DNA from 2 places in the Pseudomonas sp. A39 genome. Region 2 is predicted to be linked to the other one. Evidence: predicted binding sites of a transcription regulator. Region 2 holds the regulator's gene; the other holds the start of a gene.
What was found. Region 2 encodes sigma-54, which starts transcription at its own class of promoters, with help from an activator protein. Its sites were predicted from a motif close to ANTGGCATNNANNTTGCTNT; they were not measured.
Positions count from the first base shown of each region.

Region 1: a site for sigma-54 is predicted at 3,827-3,846, ahead of glnK (P-II family nitrogen regulator). Genes of this name have one in related genera too.

Region 1 is NZ_JBYVMD010000064.1:4,115-13,609, reverse strand. It holds gene xerC (tyrosine recombinase XerC) at 1-13, shown strand, start outside; gene AC3ZU9_RS28770 (HAD family hydrolase) at 10-705, shown strand; gene sutA (dormancy-specific transcriptional regulator SutA) at 838-1,164, opposite strand; gene AC3ZU9_RS28760 (secondary thiamine-phosphate synthase enzyme YjbQ) at 1,268-1,693, opposite strand; gene AC3ZU9_RS28755 (ammonium transporter) at 1,905-3,245, opposite strand; gene glnK (P-II family nitrogen regulator) at 3,280-3,618, opposite strand; gene AC3ZU9_RS28745 (accessory factor UbiK family protein) at 4,039-4,299, shown strand; gene AC3ZU9_RS28740 (hypothetical protein) at 4,365-4,637, shown strand; gene AC3ZU9_RS28735 (YifB family Mg chelatase-like AAA ATPase) at 4,863-6,359, shown strand; gene AC3ZU9_RS28730 (methyl-accepting chemotaxis protein) at 6,431-8,407, opposite strand; gene AC3ZU9_RS28725 (LysR substrate-binding domain-containing protein) at 8,585-9,495, opposite strand, start outside.
Region 2 is NZ_JBYVMD010000038.1:12,450-21,944, reverse strand. It holds gene AC3ZU9_RS24100 (DUF2753 family protein) at 1-102, shown strand, start outside; gene AC3ZU9_RS24095 (superoxide dismutase) at 104-715, shown strand; gene AC3ZU9_RS24090 (ZIP family metal transporter) at 749-1,642, shown strand; gene AC3ZU9_RS24085 (HPr family phosphocarrier protein) at 1,679-1,951, opposite strand; gene rapZ (RNase adapter RapZ) at 1,968-2,825, opposite strand; gene ptsN (PTS IIA-like nitrogen regulatory protein PtsN) at 2,828-3,292, opposite strand; gene hpf (ribosome hibernation-promoting factor, HPF/YfiA family) at 3,303-3,608, opposite strand; gene AC3ZU9_RS24065 (RNA polymerase factor sigma-54) at 3,771-5,264, opposite strand; gene lptB (LPS export ABC transporter ATP-binding protein) at 5,450-6,175, opposite strand; gene lptA (lipopolysaccharide transport periplasmic protein LptA) at 6,175-6,708, opposite strand; gene lptC (LPS export ABC transporter periplasmic protein LptC) at 6,695-7,267, opposite strand; gene AC3ZU9_RS24045 (KdsC family phosphatase) at 7,276-7,800, opposite strand; gene AC3ZU9_RS24040 (KpsF/GutQ family sugar-phosphate isomerase) at 7,801-8,775, opposite strand; gene AC3ZU9_RS24035 (ATP-binding cassette domain-containing protein) at 9,098-9,495, shown strand, end outside.

The DNA.
Region 1 (9,495 bases), on a different contig from region 2:
CGGCGACTCATGAGTATCAAGCTGATCACCTTCGACCTGGACGACACGCTCTGGGACAACGTACCTGTCATCATCAGCGCCGAGGCGTCGATGCGCGAATGGCTGGCGGCAAACGCGTCCAAGGTCGGCGACCTGCCCCTGGAGCATTTCGCCAGCCTGCGCCAGCAGGTGCTGCAACGTCATCCAGAACTCAAACACCGCATCAGCATCCTGCGCCACCGAGTGTTGATGCATGCGTTTGAAGAAGCCGGTTATCCACAGCCTGAAGCCACGCAAATGGCGGATGTGTGCTTTGAGGCATTCATTCACGCGCGGCACCAGCTCACGGTATTCCCAGAAGCCGAGCCGATGCTGCAAGCCCTGCGCCAGCACTTTTTGCTCGGGGTGATCACCAACGGCAATGCCGATGTGCAGCGCGTGGGCCTGGCGGATTACTTTCACTTTGCCCTGCGCGCCGAAGATATCGGCATCGCCAAGCCGGATGCCCGCTTGTTTCAGGAGGCGTTGCAGCGCGGTGGCGTGGAGGCCGGGGCGGCGGTGCATGTGGGCGATCACCCAGGCGATGACATTGCCGGGGCGCAGCAGGCCGGGCTGCGGGCGGTGTGGTTTAACCCGACGGGTAAAGCCTGGGAAGGGGAAAAGCACCCGGATGCGCAGATTCGCAGCCTGAACGAGTTGCCGCCATTGCTGCAGAGCTGGCAGTAACACCGAAGATCCAAATGTGGGAGGGGGCTTGCCCACTCCCACATTTGCATCACCACAAGGCTCAAACAAATCATCAGGCATGAAAAAACCCGCAGCGACGGCGGGCTTTTTCTTACAAGCAGGTGACTGACCTCAGATAGGTCGGCTGCCGTACTTGTTATCCGGCTTCTTCGGTGGGTCTGCCACCACGTTAGCCTCGACTTCCTGCACTTTGCCGCCTTTAGCGAGGAATTCTTCCATCGCACGGGCCAGGGCATCACGCTCTTTGTTCTTGGCTTCAACGCTCGGCAATTCATCTACCGACACCGCTGCCTTGGCTTTGCCTTTGGCAGCCGGGACAGGTGCATCATCGCCACCGTCGTCGTCAGCAACGTCTTCCGCCGCCGCTTCAAGACCTTCTTCGGTGTCGTCTTCGTCACCTACTTCGAGTTCGTCGTTTTCCAGATCATCGTCGCTCATGTTCTACCTCATGACTTGCGAAAAGCAGATTAGTTATAGCCCAGCTTCACCCTCTGTCGACGGCGGCTGGAAAAAAATCAACATCCACCGGATAACCAGTGGCTTATGCCCCATCACCGTGCAAGGTGGCGAGGACTTTACGAGCACCGCCATGATCACGGTGCTCGCCCAGATAAACACCTTGCCAGGTCCCCATCGCCAAGCGGCCGGCCTTCACCGGCAAACTCAGCTGGCAGCCCAGGAGACTGGCCTTGAAGTGCGCCGGCAGGTCATCCGGACCTTCGTCGTTGTGTTCAAACCCTGCAAGGCCTTGCGGCACCAGCGAGTTGAAAAAACGTTCGAAGTCACGGCGAACCGCCGGATCGGCATTCTCGTTGACGGTCAACGAGGCCGAGGTGTGCTGCAGCCACAGATGCAACAAGCCCACGCGGCAGGCCCTTAATTCAGGCAAGCCGGCCAGCAACTCATCGGTCACCAAGTGAAAGCCCCGGGGCTTGGCCCGCAGAGTAATCAGGGTCTGTTGCCACATACAGTTCTCCGCCCATCGGCGCGCATTCTAGCGCGCTCTGGGAAAAAACAAAGTGCCGAATACGCCTACATGGCTGTAAGACATTCGCACGCAGAAAAGTGCCGTGTGCGCCCCATCACAAACTTGAGGCGAAAACCGGTACAGCTTGTTATGACTGACAAACGCCAGGCAAAAAAATGCCCGGCGAGCCGGGCATCTTTTTTTCGCGTACTTACAAGTTGTAGCCGCGCTCGTTGTGTTGTGCCAGGTCGAGGCCGACAGCCTCTTCTTCTTCGGTGACCCGCAGGCCCATAACCATGTCCAGCACCTTGAGGATGATGTAGGTCACGATGGCGGTGTAGATCACGGTGAAGCCGACGCCTTTGCACTGAATCCAGACCTGGGCCGCGATATCAGTGGTCGCCGCGTTGAAGCCACCCATCGATGGTGCAGCAAAGACACCGGTCAGGATCGCACCGAGGATACCGCCGATACCGTGTACACCAAAGGCGTCCAGGGAATCGTCGTAGCCCAGTTTACGTTTCAGCGTCGTTGCGCAGAAGAAGCACACGACACCCGCCGCCAGGCCGATGATCAGCGCGCCCATCGGGCCTACGGTGCCCGCAGCCGGAGTGATCGCAACCAGACCCGCCACCACACCCGAGGCGATGCCCAGTGCGCTTGGCTTACCGTGGGTGATCCATTCGGCAAACATCCAACCCAACGCCGCCGCAGCGGTAGCGATCTGGGTGACCAGCATCGCCATGCCGGCGGTGCCGTTAGCGGCAGCGGCAGAACCGGCGTTGAAGCCGAACCAGCCGATCCACAGCATGGCGGCACCGATCAGGGTGTAACCAAGGTTGTGCGGGGCCATGGGCGTGGTCGGGAAGCCTTTGCGCTTGCCGAGCACCAGGCACGCCACCAGGCCAGCCACACCGGCGTTGATGTGAACCACGGTGCCGCCGGCGAAGTCCAGCACGCCCCAGTCCCACATCAGGCCACCGTTACCGCTCCAGACCATGTGCGCGATCGGCGCATAGACCAGGGTGAACCAGATGGCCATGAAGATCAGCATCGCCGAAAACTTCATGCGTTCGGCGAAAGCACCGACGATCAGCGCCGGGGTGATGATGGCGAAGGTCATCTGGAAGGTGATGAACACGGCTTCCGGGAACAGCGCCGCAGGCCCGGTGATGCTGGCCGGGGTAACGCCCGCCAGGAACGCCTTGCCCATGCCGCCGAAGAAGGAATTGAAGTTGACGACGCCCTGCTCCATCCCGGTCGTATCGAACGCGATGCTGTAACCGTAGACGACCCACAGGATGCTGATCAGGCCAGTGATGGCGAAGCACTGCATCATCACCGACAGAATATTTTTGGAACGAACCATGCCGCCGTAGAACAGCGCCAGGCCCGGGATGGTCATGAACAGCACCAAGGCGGTGGCGGTCAGCATCCAGGCGGTGTCGCCGGAATTGAGGACTGGAGCAGCCACTTCGTCTGCCGCCATGGCCAGGCTTGGCATTACGATGGACAACAGGGCTCCGAGCCCTGCGAATTTACGCAGAGTCATATTGTTTTCTCCTGGGGCGTTGGGGTTTGGCGGCTTAGATTGCGTCGGTATCGGTTTCGCCGGTACGGATGCGAATAGCCTGTTCCAGATTGACCACGAAGATCTTGCCGTCACCAATCTTGCCGGTGTTGGCGGCCTTGGTTATCGCCTCGATAACCCGGTCAAGATCCTTGTCGTCAATGGCGACATCAATCTTCACCTTCGGCAGGAAATCGACCACGTATTCCGCGCCGCGGTACAGCTCGGTGTGACCCTTCTGCCGACCGAAGCCTTTGACCTCAGTAACGGTAATGCCCTGCACGCCGATCTCGGACAACGACTCGCGTACATCGTCCAACTTGAACGGCTTGATGATGGCAGTGACTAGCTTCATGAAAACTCTCTCCCGAATTGGTGGACTTGCCCCAGGAAAACAAACCCGTCTCAAGTCTAAGCGCAGTGCCTGGCTTTGTAACGCATCGTCGCCTCGGCATTTGCCTTTGCGACGCCAGCGAACCACTGGTGACGAAACCTGTACCCCTGATCCGTCGGCGCACTGCATTCGTCACAGCGACTGCATCAGTGCATGGGTCATGATCGTCTAAGCAGAAACCTTGCCAGCTCCGTAAAAATCACTGAAATCAGTCCTTTGCCCACTTATGCCGACCCAGCGCCAGTGCTGGCGACCACAATGCGCACAAAAACAGTGCGCCACCGCCCAGCCCCCTGCGCGAAAAGCGTGCGCCCGGGTCACGAAAAGACTATAGACGCTGCGTGATACACTGCCGGCCAACAGTTTTCCGGAATATTTCCCATGCTCGCGCCCAAAGACCTCCTCGACGCCCTGAGCGGCCACGCCTCTCGCCTGTTCAGCGGTGACACCCCCCTGCCCCGCAATGAAATCGAAAGCCAGTTCAAGGCGTTGCTGCAGAGCGGCTTCAGCAAGCTCGACCTGGTCAGCCGGGAAGAATTCGACAGCCAGATGGTGGTGCTCGCCCGTACGCGCGCACGCCTGGAGAGCCTGGAGGCGAAGGTAGCGGAGCTTGAAGCACGGTTGACGCCAGCAGGCGAATAACCGGCCTCCATGGCCAGCCTGCTGACCGCGCTGTTGATGGTTGCTCTATCCGCTAGCGTCGGGGCGTGATGCTGCTCAGCAGCGCCGTCGCCGGCGTATGCGACCCGTTGCAATCGTCGATCATTCCGCTGTTTGCAGACGACGATCAGTTCTCCCTGGCACTGCGCACCAAAAGCATGCTGTCGTCCATTCCCATTCTGCTCGGGCCGATCCTGGGCCGGCTCGCCAACCGCCTGCCCCGCAACCTCTGCGTCGCGGCGGGCTTTGCACTGTTGGGGAGCAGTTTCGCCATGAACGGCCTGATCGCTCAGTTAGGCATCGCGCTGAGCATCACGTAGTTGGGTGCAATGATGACGGGCTTGTCGTTGCGGGTGTTCCTGATCCCTGATTTGCGCACGTTCATGCGCGCCCCCGACACACAACTCAACGATGCCTACCTGGCCAAATACCCCAGCGCCTTTGCACGTTGATACGTCCTGTAAAAGTCTGCTCCCTTGCACCTGCAATCCCTCGACTACCTTTGAAAAGCCGCAGCAAGCGGCCCTCCCTTTCAAGGAACGAGCATGTCCCTCGCCATTGTCCACAGCCGCGCCCAGATCGGCGTCGAAGCCCCTGCCGTCACCGTCGAAGTGCACATGGCCAATGGTCTGCCGTCGCTGACGCTGGTGGGCTTGCCGGAAACGGCGGTCAAGGAAAGCAAGGACCGCGTGCGCAGCGCGATCCTCAACTCCGCGCTTCAATACCCGTCCCGCCGCATCACCCTCAACCTCGCGCCCGCCGACTTGCCCAAGGACGGTGGGCGTTTTGACTTGGCGATTGCCCTGGGGATCCTGGCCGCCAGTGTGCAGGTGCCGGCGCTGATGCTCGATGACGTGGAGTGCCTTGGGGAGCTGGCGCTGTCCGGTGAAGTCCGGGCGGTGAAAGGTGTGTTGCCGGCCGCATTGGCGGCACGCAAGGCCGGGCGTACCCTGATAGTGCCGCGGGCGAATGCCGAGGAGGCGTGCCTGGCTTCAGGGTTGAAGGTGATCGCGGTGGATCACTTGCTGCAGGTGGTGGCGCACTTGAATGGGCATGTGCCGATTGAACCGTATAAGTCCGACGGCTTGCTGTACTTGAATAAGCCGTATCCAGACCTGAGTGAAGTCCAGGGCCAATTGGCGGCCAAGCGCGCGCTGCTGATCGCAGCGGCGGGCGCGCATAACCTGTTGTTCAGCGGGCCGCCGGGCACGGGAAAGACGTTGCTCGCCAGCCGACTGCCGGGGTTGTTGCCCCCCCTGAGTGAACAGGAGGCGTTGGAAGTGGCTGCGATTCAGTCGGTCGTCAGCCTGGCGCCGCTGAGCCATTGGCCGCACCGGCCGTTTCGCCAGCCACACCATTCCGCCTCAGGACCAGCGCTGGTGGGAGGCGGCTCGAAACCGCAGCCGGGGGAGATCACCCTGGCCCATCACGGGGTGCTGTTCCTGGATGAGCTGCCGGAATTTGATCGCAAAGTGCTGGAGGTACTGCGTGAACCCTTGGAGTCGGGGCATATCGTGATTTCCCGCGCCCGTGACCGAGTGAGTTTCCCGGCGCGCTTTCAACTGGTGGCGGCCATGAACCCCTGCCCCTGCGGCTACCTGGGTGAACCCAGTGGGCGCTGTCGTTGTACGCCGGAGCAAATTCAGCGCTATCGCAACAAGCTGTCCGGGCCGTTGATGGATCGCATCGACCTGCACCTGACCGTTGCTCGGGAAACCACTGCGCTGAATCCAATCCAGCAGGCCGGCGATACCACAGCGAAGGCCTCGGCAGAGGTAGCCGAGGCACGGGAACGCCAGTTGCGGCGTCAGGGCTGCGCGAATGCCTTCCTTGACCTGCCTGGGCTACGCCGTCACTGCACGCTGGCAAAGGTCGATGAAGGCTGGCTGGAGACCGCCTGCGAGCGATTGACCCTGTCGCTGCGTGCGGCGCATCGGCTGCTCAAGGTGGCGCGGACCCTGGCGGATCTGGAGCAGGGAGATGCCATCACGCGCGACCATCTGAAGGAGGCCTTGCAATACCGCCCGGCGGCGATCACTTGAGCCTGGCGCAGAACCTGATGCGGGAGAGGGCTTGCTCCCACACTTGATCAACTGCGCCTGAAGGGCCGGTTTCAGCGGAACCGATCCACCTCATGCCGCAAGCCCGCCGCCAGGGTTTCCAGTTCCTTGGCGGTGATCGCCAGGTTCGACACCACTTCGCGCTGCTCGCTGTTGGCCAGCGCAATGCTCTGCAAATTGCTGCTGAGCAAGGTCGCGGTGCTGCTCTGTTCCTGGGTGGCGGTGGTGATCGCCGCGAACTGTTGACCGGCCGAGCGGCTTTGCTCGTCGATACGTGCCAACGCCGACGCCACGTCGGCGTTGCGTGACAGGCCTTCCTGCATCAGCGCGTTGCCGTGTTCCATGGTGCTGATGGCGTTGCCGGTTTCGTGCTGGATGCTCTGGATCATCCCAGAGATCTCGTCGGTGGCCTGACGGGTGCGCGAAGCCAGGTTGCGTACTTCGTCGGCGACCACGGCGAAACCCCGGCCTTGCTCACCGGCCCGGGCGGCTTCGATCGCAGCGTTGAGCGCCAGCAGGTTGGTCTGTTCGGCGATCGAGGTAATCACACCGACGATCCCACCAATTTCCTGGGAGCGTTGGCCCAGGGTGTTGATCACCGTGGCCGTGCTGTTCAACGAGGTCGCGATATGTTCGAGGGACGACGAGGCTTCTTGCATCGAGTTACGGCCGATACGGGTTTGCTGGGCGTTTTCCTGGGCCAGGCGTTCCGTGGCGCCCATGTTGTCGGCGATGTTCAGCGACGTGGCGCTGAACTCTTCTACCGCGCCGGCCATGCTGGTGATCTCGCCGGACTGCTGCTCCATGCCTTCGTAGGCACCGCCGGACAGACCGGACAATGCCTGGGCGCGGCTGTTGACCTCTTCAGCCGCCTTGCGGATATGCGAGACCATGGTCGACAGCGCTTCCCCCATCTGATTGAAGCTGCGTGCCAACTGGCCGATTTCGTCATGGCTGGACACGTTCAGACGCGCGCTCAAATCACCCGCGCCCAAGGCTTCGGCCTGGCGTACAAGGTCACTCAACGGCGCGAGTTTGCTGCGCAGCAGCCAGACCGTTGCGCCGACGGCCAGCAGCATGGCCAGCACGCTGCCGATCACCAGGCGAATGCCGACATCCCACGTCACCGAGCGAATCTCCGCTTTGGGCATGCTTGCGACCACAGCCCACGGCCCGCCTTCGAAGGGCACCGACACGCTGTAGAAGTCCTCGGTTTTATCCGCCCAGAAGCGCCCCGTACCGGGGGTCTTGGCCAGGTCCGACATCACCGGCACCGCTTGGTCCGGCGCCTGCACGCCGGCCGGTGGTACCAGCCAGCGCTTTTGCTCGTCCAGCAACGCCAGGGAACCCGTTTGGCCGATACGGAAGCGTTTCAGGTTTTCGAACTGGGCATTCTGCGCGTCGGTGTAGTCAAAACCGATGAACAGCACCGCAATGACTTTGCCGCTGGCGTCGCGCACCGGGCTGTATTGAGTCATGTAGGAGCGATCGAACAACACTGCGCGGCCGATGTAAGTCTGCCCACTGAACACACGCGAATAGGCCGGCCCATTGCGGTCAAGCACAGTGCCGATGGCGCGATTGCCGTCCTGTTTGGTCAGGGAGGTGCTGACGCGGATGAAGTCGTCGCCGCTGCGCACGAACACCGTCGCCACACCGCCGGACATCTGCTTGAACTCGTCGACTTTATCGAAGTTGTTGTTCAGCAGATCGCTGCCCAGGTACAAGCTCGGGGTCTGTACACCCGCGACGGCAACAGGTTGATCTGCCTGTACGCGCAAGCCGGCACTGAAGCGCTTCTCGAAAAGCCCCGTCAGGCGCTGTGTACTCTCACGCAAGGTGCTGTGAAACGTATTGAGCTGGTCGGCGAGCAAGCGCGCCTCGCTGGCCAAGTGTTCCTCACGGGTCGCGAGGTTGGCGGTGTCGAGCGAACGCAGGGCAAAAACAGTGCTGCCACCAATGGCAACAGCAAGGATCACAGCTAACGCGATACCAAGCTGGGAGGCAATCCGGGCGCGAGGTTGAGACATGATGGCTCCTGGCCGAGGCCAGGATCATCCTGATCTCATAGCGCTGCTCGGCAAATTATCTAGTGGGTAACGTTGGTGCACGATGGTTCCAACACACCTACTTCGGCGGGCAGAGCCAATACTTGAGCGCATCACCGGGACATCGCGCAAACGATTGCAGGAGCGGCCTGCCGGCACTCAATCGAGACGTTCGACCTCGGGCAATGCCATGGCCTTGACTTCTGCCTGGAGAAACTCCGCCAAGCGCCGCAAACGCTCGCCGCCGGGGCGGGTTTTCGGCCAGACCAGGTAGTAATTTTCGCCACTGGCCACGGCGGTTGGCCACGGCAGGCTCAACCGCCCTTGGGCCACGTCTTCGGCCACCATCAACAGGTCGCCCATGGACACGCCATAGCCCCGCGCGGCGGCGATCATGCCCAGTTCGAGCGTATCGAATACCTGCCCACCCTTGAGCGACACTTGGGATGACAACCCCATGCGCTCCAACCAATTGCGCCAGTCGCGACGGTCAGGGGTGGGGTGCAGCAATTCGGCGGTGGCCAGGCGTGCTGCATCCCAGGGCCCATCTTCCAGCAGGTTCGGCGCGCCTACCGGGATCAGCAATTCCGGAAATAGATAACTGGCCTCCCAGTCGGCCGGGAAATGCCCGTAACTCAGCAGCACCGCGCAGTCGAACGGTTCTTGGTTGAAGTCCACCTCGTCCACGCTCATCCAGGCGCTGGTCAGTTGCACCTCATTGCCCGGCTGCAGCGCCCGGAAGCGACTGAGCCGCGCCAGCAGCCAACGCATGGTCAGGGTCGACGGCGCCTTCATACGCAGGATGTCATCTTCAGCGTTCAAGGTATGACAGGCCCGTTCCAGCGCAGCAAAGCCTTCCCTCACGCCGGGCAGCAGCAGGCGCGCGGCCTCGGTGAGCTGTAAGGTGCGGCCGCTGCGCTGGAACAGGCGGCAGGCGAAATGCTCTTCCAGCGTGCGGATATGCCGGCTCACCGCACTTTGAGTAATGGACAGCTCCTCCGCTGCGCGGGTGAAGGAGTTGTGTCGAGAGGCGGCTTCAAATGCACGCAAGGCATAAAGCGGAGGAAGAC
Region 2 (9,495 bases):
CTGTTGAATTTCATCAGCGATCACGGCGAGTACCCGCGTACTCATCGCTTGCTGGGCGGCACTGCGGCACAGCCGACCACTCCTCAATACGGAGCACATTGATATGACTTACACCTTGCCTGCCTTGCCTTACGCGTACGACGCCTTGGAGCCGCATATTGATGCGCAAACCATGGAGATCCACTACAGCAAGCATCACCAGACTTACATCAACAACCTCAACGCTGCGGTAGAGGGCACTGAATTCGCTGGCTGGCCGGTCGAGAAGCTGGTGTCCAGCGTGCAGCAACTGCCGGAAAAACTGCGTGCCGCCGTGATCAACCAGGGCGGCGGCCATGCCAACCACTCGTTGTTCTGGGCGGTGATGTCGCCCAAAGGTGGTGGCAAACCCGAAGGTGCATTGAGCAAAGCCATTGATGAACAGCTTGGCGGTTTTGATAGCTTCAAGGAGGCCTTCACCAAAGCGGCGTTGACGCGTTTCGGCAGCGGTTGGGCGTGGCTGAGTGTCACCCCGCAAAAGACCCTGGTGGTGGAGAGCAGCGGCAACCAGGACAGCCCACTCATGAACGGCAACACGCCGATCCTCGGCCTGGACGTGTGGGAACACGCCTATTACCTGCTGTACCAGAACCGCCGCCCGGAATACATCAACGCCTTCTACAGTGTTATCAACTGGCCAGAAGTTGCAGACCGCTACCAGGCCGCCGTGGCCTGACATCCACCTTCATAACAAGACCTAAGGCCGACTATGGGCACTGAAACACTGGCGATCAGCAGCGGGCGAATGTTTCGTTATGCGTTTGGCTCGCTGCTGCTACTGGCAGGTACTGCATTGCTGGTGGCCCACGGGCTGGCCTGGCTGGACCTGGAACCGCGGATTCTACGCGCCCTGCAGGGCGGCTCCATTTGCGCGCTCGGCACTGCGCTCGGTGCGGTCCCGGTGCTGGTGATTCGCCATATGCCGGTGGCGTTGAGCGATACATTGCTGGGCTTTGGTGCGGGGGTCATGTTGGCGGCGACGGCGTTTTCGCTGATCGTGCCGGGCATTGCCGCGGCAGAAGGCTTGGGGCTTTCGCCCTGGAGCGCCAGCGGCTTGTTCAGCTTCGGCATCATGCTGGGAGCGTTCGGGCTGTATCTGGTTGACCGCAAGGTCTCCGGTGCCAGTCCGGAAATGCTGGTCGGCACGCCGGATAAACCGGTGATCCCGCCGCGTATCTGGCTGTTTGTGTTTGCCATCATCGCCCACAACATTCCCGAAGGCATGGCGGTCGGTGTATCCGCTGGCGGCGGTATGCCGGATGCCGACAGCCTTGCCATGGGGATTGCCCTGCAAGACGTGCCCGAAGGCCTGGTGATTGCGTTGGTCTTGGCCGGGGCAGGCATGTCGCGGGTCAAGGCGTTCCTGATCGGCGCGGCGTCAGGTCTGGTGGAGCCCGTGTTTGCTGTGCTCTGTGCCTGGCTGGTAAGCCTGGCAGAAGTGCTATTACCGTTGGGCCTGGCCCTGGCCGCTGGTGCGATGCTGCTGGTCGTCACTCACGAGGTGATCCCCGAGTCGCGCCGCAATGGTCACGAAAAGCTCGCCAGCCTGGGTTTATGCATCGGTTTTTGTTTGATGATGGTGATGGACACGGCGCTGGGGTGAGGTCGTTGCGACTTCATCCCGCTTCAAAGGGTGAGTTTACTCACCCTCATCGAAGTAGTTATTGATCAGCGCCACCAGGGCGTCCATCGCTTCCTGCTCTTGCTCACCTTCTGTCTTCAAGTGAATCTTGGTGCCTTTGCCGGCGGCCAGCATCATCATGGCCATGATGCTTTTGCCATCGACCATGGACTCTGGCGTGCGTCCGGCGCGGATCTGGCAAGGAAACTGTCCGGCAACGCCGACGAACTTGGCTGACGCCCGGGCGTGCAAGCCCAGCTTGTTGATGATTTCAATTTCCAGAGCGGGCATCGCGCAGGTGTTCCTTTCAGCTGAGGTCGCGGTGGCGGACCTGGACGTTCTTGAGGGTTTTTTGCAGCACCTGGCCCAGGCGCTCGGTCAGATAGACGGAGCGGTGGTGACCGCCGGTGCAGCCGATGGCAATGGTGACATAGGCCCGATTGCTGGCAGCAAATCGGGGTAACCATTTGAGCAAGTAGCTGGAAATGTCCTGGAACATCTCCTCCACATCCGGTTGTGCAGCCAGGTAATCGGCGACGGGCTGATCCAGTCCGGACTGATCACGCAGTTCCGGCTTCCAATAAGGGTTGGGCAGGCATCGCACATCGAATACCAAGTCGGCGTCGACCGGCATGCCGCGCTTGAAACCAAACGACTCCACCAGAAACGCCGTGCCTGGCTCCGGTTGGTTCAGCAGGCGCAGCTTGATGGCATCGCGCAGCTGGTACAGGTTAAGGCTGGTCGTGTTGATCTTGAGGTCGGCGAGGTCAATGATCGGTCCCAGCAGCTTGGTTTCATCTTCGATGGCTTCTGCCAGCGAGCGATGAGGGCTGCTGAGGGGGTGACGCCGGCGGGTTTCGGAGAACCGCTTGAGCAGTGTCTCTTCGTCGGCATCCAGGTACAGCACATCGCAATGAATGTGCTTGGCCCGCACTTCCTCGAGCAATTGCGGGAATCGCTCCAGGTGGCTGGGCAGGTTGCGGGCATCAATCGAAACGGCGACCAGGGGTTGAGCCAGTTCGGTGTGGATCAACGCGCGTTCTGCCAATTCCGGCAGCAGGCCGGCGGGCAGGTTGTCGATGCAATAGAAACCGTTGTCCTCAAGAACATTGAGGGCGGTACTTTTACCCGAGCCGGAGCGGCCGCTGACGATGATCAAGCGCATGGTTACTGCCCGTTCTGTTCATCCAGGACAACCTGGTACAGCGCCTCATTGCTGCTGGCGCTGCGCAGTTTGTCGCGTACGTCCTTGCGGTCGAGCATGCTGGCGATCTGCCGGAGCAGTTCCAGGTGCGCATCGGTGGCAGCTTCCGGGACCAGCAGAACGAACAGCAGGTCGACCGGGGCACCGTCGATGGCGTCGAAATCGATAGGGGCGTCCAGGTGCAGCAGGGCGCTGACAGGAGTCTCGCAGCCTTTGAGGCGGCAGTGGGGAATGGCGATGCCGTTGCCAAAACCGGTCGAGCCAAGTTTTTCACGGGCAATCAGTGCCTCATACACAGCTTGCGTATCCAGTTCGGGCACTTCACGGCCGATCAGGTTGGCAATTTGTTCGAGGGCGCGTTTTTTACTGCCGCCCGGCACGTTCACGAGGGAACGGCCGGGGGTCAGGATGGTTTCAAGTCGGATCATGGGGGGAGAGTTAACGACCTGTACCTTGCATCAGGTGCAGATTCTTTTCCTTATGCTTTATGAGTTGGCGGTCCAGCTTGTCGTAGAGCGAGTCGATCGCCGCGTACATGTCTTCATGTTCCGCATTGGCGACGAGCTTGGCATTCGGAACATGCAGGGTGGCCTCGATTTTCTGCTTGAGCTTGTCGACCTCCATGATGACCTGCACGTTGGTGATCTTGTCAAAATGCCCCGCAAGCTTGTTCAACTTGCTTTCGGTGTACTCACGCAGGGGCTTGGTAACTTCCAGTTGGTGTCCACTGATGTTGACTTGCATACAGCTTCTCCTTCGTTGCCAGTGCATAACGCGACGGGTAGGAATACCCGCCACTGGTCTGCATTTTAAAACTGCCTGCGCGTCGATCACGCTGCGTTAAAAACAGGCTGATCGCCGCTCGGCGAGTTTTAAAACGCATCCCGGAACGCTGTGGCCCGTCCGTCACATCAAACGCTTACGCTCGCTGGAAGGCGCGATCCCGAGGGATTCGCGGTACTTGGCGACGGTTCGACGGGCGACCTGAATGCCTTGTGCCTCCAGTAAACCAGCGATCTTACTGTCACTCAATGGCTTTTTCTGATTTTCAGCAGCAACCAGTTTTTTGATGATCGCGCGGATCGCCGTGGACGAGCATTCACCGCCTTCGGAGGTGCTGACGTGGCTGGAGAAAAAGTATTTCAGTTCATAAATACCCCGAGGGGTATGCATGAATTTTTGCGTGGTCACCCGGGAAATCGTTGATTCATGCATGCCGACCGCTTCGGCGATGTCATGCAGCACCAGCGGTTTCATCGCTTCGTCGCCGTACTCCAGGAAGCCGCGCTGATGCTCGACGATCTGGGTGGCGACTTTCATCAGGGTTTCGTTTCGGCTTTGCAGGCTCTTGATGAACCAGCGCGCTTCCTGCAACTGGTTGCGCATGAAGGTGTTGTCGGCACTGGTATCGGCGCGACGTACGAAGCCGGCGTATTGCGGGTTCACCCGCAGGCGCGGCACCGATTCCTGGTTCAGCTCTACCAGCCAGCGCTCGTTGTCCTTGCGCACGATCACATCGGGAACCACGTATTCGGCTTCGCTCGATTCGATTTGTGAGCCAGGACGCGGGTTGAGGCTCTGTACCAGCTCGATGACCTGGCGCAGGTCGTCTTCCTTGAGCTTCATGCGGCGCATCAACTGGCTGTAGTCGCGGCTGCCCAGCAGGTCGATGTAATCGGTCACCAGGCGCTGGGCTTCGGCGAGCCAGGGGGTCTTGGCCGGTAACTGGCGCAATTGCAGCAACAGGCATTCGCTGAGGGTGCGTGCGCCGATGCCGGCGGGCTCGAACTGTTGGATGCGGTGCAGGACGGCTTCGATCTCGTCCAGCTCGATATCCAGCTCCGGATCGAAGGCTTCAAGAATTTCTTCGAGCGTCTCGTCCAGGTAACCCTGATTGTTGATGCAGTCGATCAGGGTCACGGCGATCAAGCGATCGGTGTCCGACATCGGCGCAAGGTTCAGTTGCCACAGCAGGTGGCTCTGCAGGCTCTCGCCAACGGAGGTGCGGGTGGTGAAGTCCCACTCATCATCGTCATTGCTGGGCAGGCTGCTGGCGCTGGTCTGGTAGACGTCTTCCCAGGCCGTGTCGACCGGAAGCTCGTTGGGAATGCGTTCGTTCCATTCGCCTTCCTCAAGGTTATCCACCGTAGGGGCGGTTTCCTGGTAGGAGGGTTCCTGCACGTCGGGATTGGGTTTTTGCTCGATATTATCGGCCAGCGGGTCTGCATTATCGAAGTCGTCGCCTTCCTCCTGGCGTTCGAGCATCGGATTGGACTCCAGGGCCTCCTGGATTTCCTGTTGCAGGTCCAGGGTCGACAATTGGAGCAGGCGGATGGCCTGTTGCAGCTGCGGTGTCATCGTCAGCTGCTGGCCCATTCTCAGGACTAGCGATGGTTTCATGGCAGGGGCTTAACACCTTATTCGCCGGCGCAATGCGCCATCCACGACAGGGCGCGTGAGCGCCAAACATAAGCAAATTATATGCCTGATGTCGGGGGCTTTGCCTAGAGCGCGGTAACAATAAAAATCCGGAGGTTTTCATTGACTCCCGCGCACCTTGGCGAACAGCCGTGACACCACGGTGTTTACAGGCGGAACTCGTGACCCAGATACACTTCCTTGACCAGCTCGTTGGCCAGGATGGTGGCGGAATCACCTTCGGCGATCAGCTGGCCATCGTTGACGATATACGCTGTTTCGCAGATATCGAGGGTCTCACGGACGTTGTGGTCGGTGATCAGCACGCCAATGCCCTTGGCCTTGAGGTGATGGATGATCTGCTTGATGTCGCCCACCGAGATCGGGTCGACGCCCGCAAACGGTTCGTCCAGTAGGATGAACTTGGGCGCAGTGGCCAGGGCGCGGGCGATTTCCACACGGCGACGCTCACCGCCGGACAGGCTCATGCCGAGGTTGTCGCGGATATGGTTGATGTGGAACTCCTGCAGCAGGCTTTCCAGCTCCTTGCGACGGCCGTCACGGTCGAGCTCCTTGCGGGTCTCGAGGATGGCCATGATGTTATCGGCGACCGACAGTTTGCGGAAGATCGACGCTTCCTGCGGGAGATAGCCGATACCGGCGCGGGCGCGGCCGTGCATCGGCTGGTGGCTCACGTCCAGGTCGTCGATCAGCACGCGGCCCTGATCCGCCTGGACCAGGCCGACGATCATGTAGAAGCAGGTGGTCTTACCGGCGCCGTTAGGGCCGAGCAAGCCGACGATCTGGCCGCTGTCGATCGACAGGCTGACGTCGCGCACGACCTGACGGCTTTTATAGGCCTTGGCCAGATGCTGGGCTTTCAGGGTTGCCATTACTCGGCCTTCTTCTTCGGCTGGATGACCATGTCGATCCGTGGACGAGGTGCAGTGACCTTGTTGCCATTGGCGCGACCGGCGTTAGCGATCTGTTTCACGGTGTCATAGGTGATCTTTTCACCTTCCGTGGAGTTGCCGTCCGGGCTGAGTACTTTCGCCTGGTCGATCAGTACGATGCGGTTCTGCTGGGCGTGATACTGGATGGTCTTGCCGTAGCCCTTCATCGGACCGGTATCGGCAGCGGACTGCTTCTGTTCGAAGTAAGCCAGGTTGCCGACCGAGGTCACCACATCAATGTCGCCAGCCGGGGTGCGAGTCAGGGTCACGGTATTGCCGGTGATCTTCATCGAACCTTGGGTGATGATCACGCCGCCGGTATAGGTGGCGACGCCTTGTTTATCATCCAACTGCGCATCGTCAGCCGAGATGTGGATCGGTTGCTGGCTATCGTTCGGCAGAGCCCAGGCGCTCACGCTTCCCAGTGCTGCGCCCAGACCGAGCAAAATAGGGAGAGTTTTAACGAGCCTCATACTGTCCTCTTACGTTCGATAGCAGGTGTATCCTGCTTTCTTTCAAATACGCTTTCATTCCCTTGCCAGTCGATACACCGCCAGCGCCGTCGATTCTAACGTCTTGCTCGGTCTGCGCATATTGCTTCTGCGGGAATACGGTCATGCGACTGCTGGTAATCACGGTCTCACGTTTTTTATCGTCAGTGCGCGCAACGCGCACCGAGTCGATCAGCTCCACCTCGGTACCGTCCGGGTTGACCTCGCCACGTTTGCTGGTGACGTGCCATGGGAACTCGGTACCGCGGTAAATGTTCATGTCGGGGTTGGTCAGCAGGGTGACTTCGCTGGCCTTGACATGTTCGACCTTGTCCGAGGTCATCTCGTACTGCACTTTGCCGTCGGGCAGGAACTGCACGCTCTTGGCATTGGTGGCGTAATAGTCGATAGCGCCTTCGTCAACCTGCGCGGCAGGCTGGTCGAGAAAGCGCTCCGGGCTGATATTCCAGTAGCCCACCGCCAGGAACAGTGCGGCGATGACCCCGAATAACAGGAAGTTGCGAATCTTTTTGCTCAGCATAAAACGCTCTATAAGTAGGCGGCGTGGGCCGCTTCAAGGCTACCCTGGGCTCGCAGGATCAGCTCGCAGAACTCGCGTGCGGCGCCTTCACCGCCACGGGCGGTAGTGATGCCATGGGCGTGCTCGCGAACAAAGGCTGCCGCGTTGGCGACCGCCATGCCCAGGCCCACTCGGCGGATCACCGGCAAGTCGGGCAAGTCATCGCCCAAGTAGGCGACCTGCTCATAGCTTAGGTTGAGTTGGCCAAGAAGCTCGTCCAGAACCACCAGTTTATCCTCGCGGCCCTGATACAGGTGAGGAATCCCCAGGTTTTGTGCGCGACGTTCCACAACGGGGGTTTTTCTGCCGCTGATAATCGCCGTTTGCACGCCCGACGCCATCAGCATCTTGATGCCCTGGCCGTCGAGGGTGTTAAAAGTCTTGAATTCACTGCCGTCTTCGAGGAAGTACAAGCGGCCATCGGTCAGCACGCCGTCAACGTCGAAAATCGCCAGCTTGATGTTTTTACCGCGTTGCAACAGGTCGCTGGTCATTTACATCACTCCCGCACGCAGCAAGTCGTGCATGTTCAGGGCGCCAATCGGGCGGTCGTCGCCATCGACCACCACCAGTGCGCCGATCTTGTGGTCTTCCATGATTTTCAAGGCCTCGGCTGCCAGCATTTCGGGGCGCGCGGTCTTGCCGTGAGGTGTCATCACTGCGTCGATGCTGGCGGTGTGGATATCGATGGTGCGGTCCAGGGTGCGGCGCAAGTCACCGTCGGTGAACACCCCTGCCAGGCGGCCATCGGCTTCCAGGATCACCGTCATGCCCAAGCCCTTGCGAGTCATTTCCATCAGCGCGTCCTTCAGCAGGGTACCGCGCTGGACATGGGGCAACTCATCACCCGAGTGCATGACGTTTTCCACTTTCAGCAGCAGGCGGCGGCCCAGGGCGCCCCCCGGGTGCGAAAACGCAAAGTCCTCGGCGGTAAATCCACGCGCCTCCAGCAGTGCCACGGCCAGGGCATCACCCATCACCAGGGCGGCGGTGGTGGACGAAGTCGGCGCCAGGTTCAGCGGGCAGGCTTCGTGGTCCACGTGAACGTTGAGGTTGACTTCGGCGGCCTTGGCCAGCGTCGATTCCGGGTTGCCGGTGATGCTGATCATCTGGATGCCCAGGCGCTTGATCAGCGGCAACAGGGTCACGATTTCGTTGGTGCTGCCGGAGTTGGACAGCGCCAGGATGATGTCATCCTTGGTGATCATGCCCATGTCGCCGTGACTGGCTTCGGCGGGGTGCACGAAAAACGCGGTGGTCCCGGTGCTGGCCAGGGTGGCGGCGATCTTGTTGCCAACGTGGCCTGACTTGCCCATGCCGACCACGACAACGCGGCCCTTGCTGGCCAGAATCATCTCGCAGGCGCGTACGAAATCTGCGTCGATATGCGCCAGCAAGCCTTCTACGGCTTCAAGCTCGAGGCGGATTGTGCGTTGTGCGGATTGAATAAGGTCGCTGGATTGGCTCATGTCTGAAATCGTATAGCCTGACGAAAAGTCGGCGATTATAACGGTAATGATCAATTCCCTCACGCAAGTTCGTCAGGGTTTGTTCGCGGTGCGCTTGGGATTCCCTCCTTAGTAACATAGCTGGCAACGTTTTTTCCCTGTCCTGGATCTGAACAAGCACTGTTCCGGCCTTGGGCGCCCTGTACCAGCAGTGATATAGTTCGCCGCCAGTTCGGTCCGCTCTGCCCATGTGGCCATCGATTGCGCAACTATTGTGCGGCTGATGCAAACGTTTGTCGCAAGCGTGGTGTCTGAGTGAGAGGCTGCATCCCAAGGAGTTTAGATGAGTGCCGATAACGCCTACGCGGTCGAGCTGAAGGGACTGACCTTCAAGCGCGGGACGCGCAGCATCTTCAATAACGTCGATATCCGCATTCCGCGCGGCAAGGTCACGGGCATCATGGGGCCTTCCGGTAGTGGCAAGACCACCCTGTTGCGCCTGATGGGCATGCAATTGCGGCCCAGTGCCGGCGAAGTGTGGGTAAACGGCCAGAACCTGCCGACGCTGTCGCGCAGCGATCTGTTCGACGCGCGTAAGCACATGGGTGTGCTGTTCCAGAGCGGTGCGCTGTTTACCGACCTTGATGTGTTCGAGAACGTGGCGTTTCCGCTGCGTGTGCATACCCAACTGTCTGACGAAATGATTCGTGACATTGTGTTGCTGAAACTGCAGGCCGTAGG